DNA from 2 places in the Pradoshia sp. Z5_111 genome. Region 1 is predicted to be linked to the other one. Evidence: riboswitches for the same ligand, from Rfam matches in the RefSeq annotation. Region 1 holds a riboswitch; the other holds the start of a gene.
What was found. Region 1 has a riboswitch for S-adenosylmethionine ahead of AC4D4A_RS12030 (methionine biosynthesis PLP-dependent protein). Riboswitches for the same ligand answer to the same signal wherever they lie in the genome.
Positions count from the first base shown of each region.

Region 1 (4,031 bases):
GCGTCGTCGTTTGATTGGCTTGGAAAAAGAAAATATAAGAACTATCAAGGGCTGCTAAAGGCCCTTCGCAAACGGCATATCGTTTACAATGATACGATCCGCTATTTGGAGGAACAGGAGGAAAAGGGACTTGTCGTTATTATTCGTCCATTAGTGAAATCAGATGTCAGCCGTGTTGAGCGTAACCCTAAAAAGCTGAAAAAGCTATACAATCAAGGATATGCTGAGGCCAAGGCTGCTTATGGAAAAATAAAACGGTTATTGTAATAAAAACCCATCACGTTAAATAGTGATGGGTTAACATTAAGTATGAAATTAGGCTAATTCTGATTGTAAGTAATTCCAGATTAAATGAGCAGTATGTTCAATAGAACTGATATGGGTTCTTTCAAAAGCATGTGAAGCATCAATGCCAGGTCCAATTAATCCGTGTTTGATATCATAACCGGCACGGATGGCAGCAGAAGCATCAGAACCGTAGAAAGGATATATATCTACACGGTAATCAATCTTGTGCTGCTTTGCTAACGCGACTAAATGCTGACGAAGGCCATAATGATAGGGGCCGCTTGAATCTTTCGCACAAATGGAAACACTGTATTCATCCGTAGATTGTCCATCCCCAATGGCTCCCATATCTACAGCTAGGTATTCAACGGTTTCAGCAGGAATATTGGAGTTTCCGCCATAGCCAATTTCTTCGTTATTTGAAATTAAGAAATGAGTTGTATAGGGAAGAGTGATACCTTCTTCTTTTAGCTGTTTAATGATGTACATTAAAATGCCGACACTCGCTTTATCATCTAAATGACGGGATTTAATAAATCCATTGTCTGTCAATTCAACGCGTGGCTCGAAGGAAACAAAATCACCTACGGAAATACCCAAACCTTCTGTATCCGTCTTGCTTTTAGTCACAGCATCAATTCGAACTTCAATCGTTGCATCCTCGCGTTTAATATCCCCCATTTTCTGATAAACATGGACTGAGGTTTGGTTTAATAGTATTGTCCCTGTATACGTTTTCCCTTCAGAAGTATGGATTTTACAATATTCGCCCTCCACAGAATTCCAGCGAAATCCGCCGATCATTGATAATTTTAAACGTCCGCTTGGTTTGATTTCTTTCACCATAGCACCTAATGTGTCTACATGGGCTGTTAGAAAACGGTGCTTTGTATCATCCTGCCCCTTGATTGTTGCCAATAGGGCACCTTTATTTGTTTTTACTGCAGGTATTCCTTGAGATTGTAAAAACTTTGCTACATGATCAATCACTTCCGTTGTATAGCCGCTCGGACTTGGAATGGATACAAGGTTTTTTATGTACTGGAAAATTTCCTGACCATTGGCTTTCATGGTTTCGAATCACTCCTTTTTATGGATAGATTTATTATATACCTTTGTTAAAAAGTTGGACAATAAAGGCAGAAATAACTTGCTTTTTTAGCAGTGGGACTGTAAATTTATAGTTAAATAAATATTCTGAAAAATCTTATCAAGAGAGATGGAGGGACAGGCCCTGTGAAATCTCAGCAACCGCCAATATGGAAAGGTGCTAATTCCTGCAGGAAGAATCATTCCTGGCCGATAAGAAGGAGCTCATTTTAATGAAAAGTCTTCTTCTTGAAGACTTTTTTCGTTTATAAGCCTATTTTTCATTCACTGGCAAAATGAGCAGATTGAGGAAATTCGCAACATATGATGGTGTATAAGAGCCGGACGAAGGTAAATCAGAATAACTGTATTTTGGGGATTAATAAAGAGAGAGGAGTCATACATATGACAACAGTTAAAATTGAAACACTCTTAGCTCAAATAGGCAATCGAAGTGAAACACAAACAGGTACTGTTAATCCGCCAGTTTATTTTTCCACAGCCTATCGCCATAACGGAATAGGGGAATCAACAGGGTTTGATTACATAAGAACAGGGAACCCAACCAGAAAATTATTAGAGGAAGCAATTGCCGAGCTAGAGGGTGGTGAACAGGGATTTGCCTATAGTTCAGGCATGGCTGCCATTCACTCATTGCTATGCTTATTTTCTCCAGGCGATGAAATAGCCGTCTCTGCTGATCTTTATGGAGGGACCTACCGGTTATTTGAACAAATATGGAAGACATATGGCATCAAGTTTACCTATTGCCAAACATATGAAGATTTTGCTGAATCCATTACGGAAAATACGAAGGCCTTCTTTATAGAGACTCCGACAAATCCGCTTATGCAGGAAATGGATATTAAAGAAATTGCTCAATTGACCCAATCTAACAATCTACTGCTCATCGTAGATAATACGTTTTATACACCCATTTTACAAAGACCGATTGAGCAGGGAGCAGATATTGTTGTCCACAGTGCCACCAAATATTTAGCAGGACATAATGATGTGTTGGCAGGTTTAATTGTCTCAAAGAGTGCAGAGGTTGGTGCGCTTTTAGAGGAATATCAAAATGCCACAGGAGCCGTGCTGCCCCCATTTGACTCCTGGCTTGTGATGAGAGGAATGAAAACATTGAGCCTACGGATGAGGCAGCATGAGGAAAATGCTAAGAAAATCAGCAGATTTTTAAGAGAAAGAGAAGAAGTGACAGATGTCCTTTATCCTGGTAAAGGGGGGATGATATCGTTCCGGCTAAAATCAGAGGAATGGGTCAATCCATTTTTAAAAAGCCTTCAAATCATATCCTTTGCTGAAAGTCTGGGTGGAGTAGAAAGCTTAATGACATACCCTGCTACACAAACACATGCGGATATCCCTGAGGAAGTGCGGACACAAAATGGGGTCTGTAATTGTTTGCTGCGCTATTCTGTTGGGATTGAGCATGCAGATGATTTGATTGATGATCTTATTCAAGCTTTTGAATCATTATCGATTTAGGTTAACTTTACAGGCATTTAGGTGCATCATGAAGCATTCCAGAAGTAATACCTGAAAAGGATAAATCGGAAAATTATGTAAATTAAAGACCCGTTTTGTTATACTAAACCAAAATGGGTCTTTGGGGAGAATGAAAATGGCTGAACAGGTGATTTCTATTAGTAATCTTCAAATGCATTATGGGTCGAAAGAAGTTCTTCGAGGAATTAATCTTAATGTAAACAAGGGACAAATTATCGGATATATAGGTCCCAATGGGGCAGGAAAAACAACAACGGTTAAAATATTACTCGGACTCCTTACAGACTATACAGGCTCAGTGAAGATCTTTGATAAAGAGCTTTCTGAGGATAGGATCACCTATAAAAATAGAATTGGCTATGTGCCTGAATTGGCGGATTTATATGATGTATTGACTGCACGAGAATATTTGACTTTTATAGGCGAGCTATATGGTTTGTCTTATGAGCAGGCTGACCAGAAGGCTTTTAAATTAATGAGGCTATTAAACATTGAAGAAATGTATGATTCACGAATAAATAGTTATTCAAAAGGGATGAAGCAAAAGGTTCTGTTAATTTCAAGCCTTCTTCATAATCCAGATATTTTATTTTTAGATGAACCGTTAAGCGGCCTCGACGCAAATAGCGTTATGATCATCAAAGAATTACTGGGTCTGCTGGCAAGTGAGGGGAAAACTATTTTTTATTCCTCACATATCATGGATGTTGTCGAGAAAATTAGCAATCGAATTATTTTACTGCATGAAGGCAGAATAGTTGCAGATGGAAGCTTTGCAGAATTACAGGATGTTGGCAAGGAAGGAACTCTTGAAGAAATATTTAACCAGCTAACCGGTTTTACCCAACATCGTTCAATTGCCGAAGATATTGTATCTGTCGTCAAAGAGGATTAATAGATGAAAAAATTTATGAGTTTGCGTGTGTTGGATAGAGGACAGAAGCTATTTCAGTGGATGGGAATTGATTATCCGGTTATGAGAAGAATTCTTCAGGTTAAGCTTACAATGGACGCGAGAAGAGTTCCCACTTTGATGAATGATGAGTCTGGAAATACTGGTAAGGATTCAAATCAGTTTTTGAAATCCTTATGGGTTTATGCGCTTATGGGTCTAATCTTGATTCCTT
Region 1 covers NZ_JBZCPQ010000005.1:115,804-119,834, forward strand. The annotation lists gene AC4D4A_RS12020 (patatin-like phospholipase family protein) at 1-267, shown strand, start outside; gene AC4D4A_RS12025 (M42 family metallopeptidase) at 316-1,359, opposite strand; SAM riboswitch class I at 1,493-1,597, shown strand; gene AC4D4A_RS12030 (methionine biosynthesis PLP-dependent protein) at 1,783-2,883, shown strand; gene AC4D4A_RS12035 (ABC transporter ATP-binding protein) at 3,014-3,799, shown strand; gene AC4D4A_RS12040 (ABC-2 family transporter permease) at 3,803-4,031, shown strand, end outside.

Region 2 (4,031 bases), on a different contig from region 1:
TCAAATGATACCATTGAAATAAATAAATGAAGCAGGGGAGTGAGAGAATTGGGTATGCCAATGGAATTGAATACTCTTATTGTGACAAAGGCTAATGAAAAAAGGGTTGAGGAAAATCTATTTGTCCTAAAAAAAGAAGGATACCGCTTATATCCAATTGAGATTCCGATTGATATCCGAAAAACTCTGGATGGGGAATCGAGAGGAACGGCGCTGATAAAAAAAGTGGAATGGGAAAATAACTGCACAACCATTACATATGAGTTAATTTCCTTAAATTCCAGTAACTAAATTAAATAGAAACTAAAGAAAACAAACCTTCATCCAGAACTTAATTGGGCGGTGGGTTTGTTTTTAAATTTAGATAAAAATAAAATAGTGCCTCAGGAAGGCCAATTCTTTTTGGCTTCCTAAGACACCGCTAGTTCCTTAAAAGGTAATTGGACCACCTTTAGATTCAATTTCAGAACTAATATTCTTAAATTCCTTGAAATTTTCTCTGAATTTATTTGCAAGCTCATTTGCCTTTTTATAATAGGCTTCTGAATCCTTCCACGTTTTTTGAGGCTGTAAAACTTCATCCGGTACTCCGGGTACATGTAAGGGAATCGCTAAGCCGAATATTCTGTCTTGTACCGTTTCAATATTGGCTAGTTCTCCTTCTAATGCAGCTTGAATCATCAAACGTGTATAAGAAAGCTTCATTCGGCTGCCTGTTCCATATTCTCCTCCAGTCCAACCGGTGTTAACCAGATATACCTGAACTTGATGCTCCTCAATATTTTTGCCAAGCATCTCAGCATATTTTGTTGGATGTAATGGTAAGAACGGTGAACCGAAGCAGGTAGAAAACGTTGCCTGTGGTGAAGTAATTCCGAGTTCAGTTCCTGCCAATTTACTCGTATAACCGCTTAGGAAATGATACATTGCCTGTTCTTTTGTTAACTTGCTGATTGGAGGCAGAACACCAAAAGCATCAGCAGTTAAGAAGATGATGGTATTGGGATGGCCTGCTATACTTGGTGTGACGATATTCTGCATGGCTTCGATTGGGTAAGCTGCCCGGGTATTTTCAGTTAACATTCCATTATCATAGTCAGCAATTCTCGTATCTTCGTCTACAACTACATTCTCTAGTACAGAACCAAAGCGAATGGCATTAAAAATTTGAGGCTCTTTTTCCTCTGTGAGATTGATGCATTTTGCGTAACAGCCGCCTTCAATGTTAAATACCCCATCAGGAGACCAGCCATGTTCGTCATCACCTATTAGGCGGCGATTTGGATCGGCTGATAAAGTAGTCTTTCCAGTACCTGATAGGCCAAAGAAAAGAGCTACATCTCCCTCAAAACCTACATTTGCTGAACAATGCATAGAGAACACATTATTCTCAGGCAGCAGGTAATTCATGATTGAAAAAATGGATTTTTTCATTTCACCTGCATACTCAGTGCCTCCAATTAAGACCACTTTTTTTTCGAATGAAATGATGATAAACGTCTCAGAGTGTGTACCGTCCACAAGAGGGTTTGCTTTAAAACCTGGTGCTGAGATAATAGTAAACTCAGGCGAATGGTTTTCAAGCTCATCTTTAGTGGGGCGGATAAACAACTGATGTACAAATAAATTGTGCCAGGCATATTCATTGATTACTTGTATAGGAAGGCGGTAGTCTGTTGCAGCTCCAGCAAACCCATTAAATACAAATAATTCATCTCGTTTTTCGAGGTAATCGATAACTTTATCATATAATTTAGAAAATGCATCTTCAGATATTGCTTGATTGACGCTTCCCCAGGCTATTTTATCTTTAGTAGCAGCTTCCTCTACAATATATTTATCCTTTGGGGATCTGCCGGTATATTTACCTGTTTCAGCTTTAATAGCTCCAGTAGATGTGAGGATGCCCTCTTTTCTGGTTAATACTTTTTCAACTAGTTGTGGCACTGAAAGCTGAATGTGAATATTATCATGAGTAAGTAATTGTTTCAATTCATTGGAAACTCCTACACTGTTCATAAGGTATCATCCTTTTCCAGAATTTTGGTAAGTATATTATATGGAAATTAGTATAACACATTTAATTGATTTATCCATACTAATTGTGTTAATTTTCAAAACAATTGATTAATATAGTATATAAGAATAATTATTATTATTTTCCATAGTGAAAAAAACAGTGATATTAGTCAACCTTTATGGATAAATAACAATGTATATTTATTTGAATATTCGTAAATTAATTATATCAATATCATAATAGAAATGCGAATCTTAAGGTCGGAATGTGTTTCTTTTAGGAAAGGATGAAGCTTCAGGTCTATCTTAACAATATATTCCTGCTTATTTATTGACAGAAAATGATGGATAAGATATTATATACATTTGATATGGATACTCTTATCAAGACTCGGTGGAGAGACGAGCTCTATGAAGCCGGGGCAACCTGCAGTTTGATTCCTTTAATGGAAATCACGCAAAGGTGCTAACTTGATGCAAGGTTATAATGCCTTGAACGATGAGAGTGAAAGGCCGATTTCTGAGACTCAGACCTTTCCTCTTTTCTTTATAAAGGGGAAAGGTCTTTTTTCGTATAATCAGGAGATAATTAAAGATAATGAGTAGCCATAAACAGGGAAACTGAAGGAGGAAATATACATGTCTAATAAAAGACATTTGTTTACATCAGAATCTGTAACAGAAGGTCATCCGGATAAAATTTGCGATCAGGTTTCTGATGCCATTTTGGATGAAATATTAGCAAAGGATCCAAATGCAAGGGTAGCCTGCGAAACATCTGTTACCACTGGATTAGTTTTAGTAGCGGGAGAAATCACTACTTCTACGTATGTGGATATTCCAAAAATTGTACGTGACACAATCAAAGGGATTGGTTATACTCGTGCAAAATATGGTTTCGATGCAGAAACATGCGCTGTCTTAACCTCTATTGATGAACAATCTGCAGATATCGCCCAAGGTGTAGACCAAGCTTTGGAATCAAGAGAAGGCACGATGTCAGATGAAGAGATTGAAGCAATTGGGGCGGGAGATCAGGGTCTAATGTTCGGTTTTGCCTGCAACGAAACAGAAGAATTAATGCCTCTTCCTATTTCTCTTGCTCACCAATTATCTCGAAAGCTGGCTGAAGTTCGTAAACAAGATGTTCTGCCATACTTGCGTCCTGATGGAAAAACACAAGTCACAGTGGAATATGATGAAAACAAAAATCCGGTTAGAATTGATACAATCGTAATCTCTACTCAACATGACGCGGATACAACACTGGAGCAAATTAAGAAAGACTTAAAAGAACAAGTAATAAAACCGGTTGTTCCAGCTCACCTTATTGATGAACAAACTAAATATTTTATTAACCCAACGGGCCGTTTTGTTATCGGAGGTCCACAAGGGGATGCAGGCTTGACTGGCCGTAAAATTATCGTAGACACGTATGGTGGATATGCACGTCACGGTGGTGGAGCATTCTCTGGTAAAGATGCTACAAAGGTAGACCGTTCTGCTGCCTATGCAGCCAGATATGTAGCTAAAAATATTGTAGCAGCAGGTCTTGCAGATAAAGCAGAAGTTCAGCTGGCTTACGCGATTGGTGTAGCTCAGCCAGTATCTATATCCATTGATACGTTCGGTACAGGTAAAATTGAAGAGGAAAAATTAATTGAATTAGTACGTGCTAACTTTGATCTGCGCCCTGCAGGAATCATAAAAATGCTTGATTTAAGACGTCCGATTTATAAACAAACAGCAGCTTACGGACATTTTGGACGCAATGATTTAGATCTTCCTTGGGAGAAAACGGATAAAGTAGAAGTACTGCGTACGGAAGCTAACATCTAAGATAAACAGCATAAACATTTCTAGAAAGAGGGATAAGCCCTCTTTCTTTTTTTGTCTAAATATGGTAATATTAGGAAACTATGAAATCGGGTATAATGGATCGTATTTTGTCGGGACGCTAGCTTATATCTAAAATCTAATTCTTTGATATTTTTAAATGAAAAACAGTCGAA
Region 2 covers NZ_JBZCPQ010000006.1:27,824-31,854, forward strand. The annotation lists gene AC4D4A_RS13355 (alpha/beta hydrolase family protein) at 1-30, shown strand, start outside; gene AC4D4A_RS13360 (DUF2584 domain-containing protein) at 49-291, shown strand; gene pckA (phosphoenolpyruvate carboxykinase (ATP)) at 430-2,019, opposite strand; SAM riboswitch class I at 2,398-2,525, shown strand; gene metK (methionine adenosyltransferase) at 2,659-3,858, shown strand.
Region 2: it holds a riboswitch for S-adenosylmethionine, as region 1 does, so the genes downstream of both, metK (methionine adenosyltransferase) here and AC4D4A_RS12030 (methionine biosynthesis PLP-dependent protein) in region 1, are expected to answer to the same signal.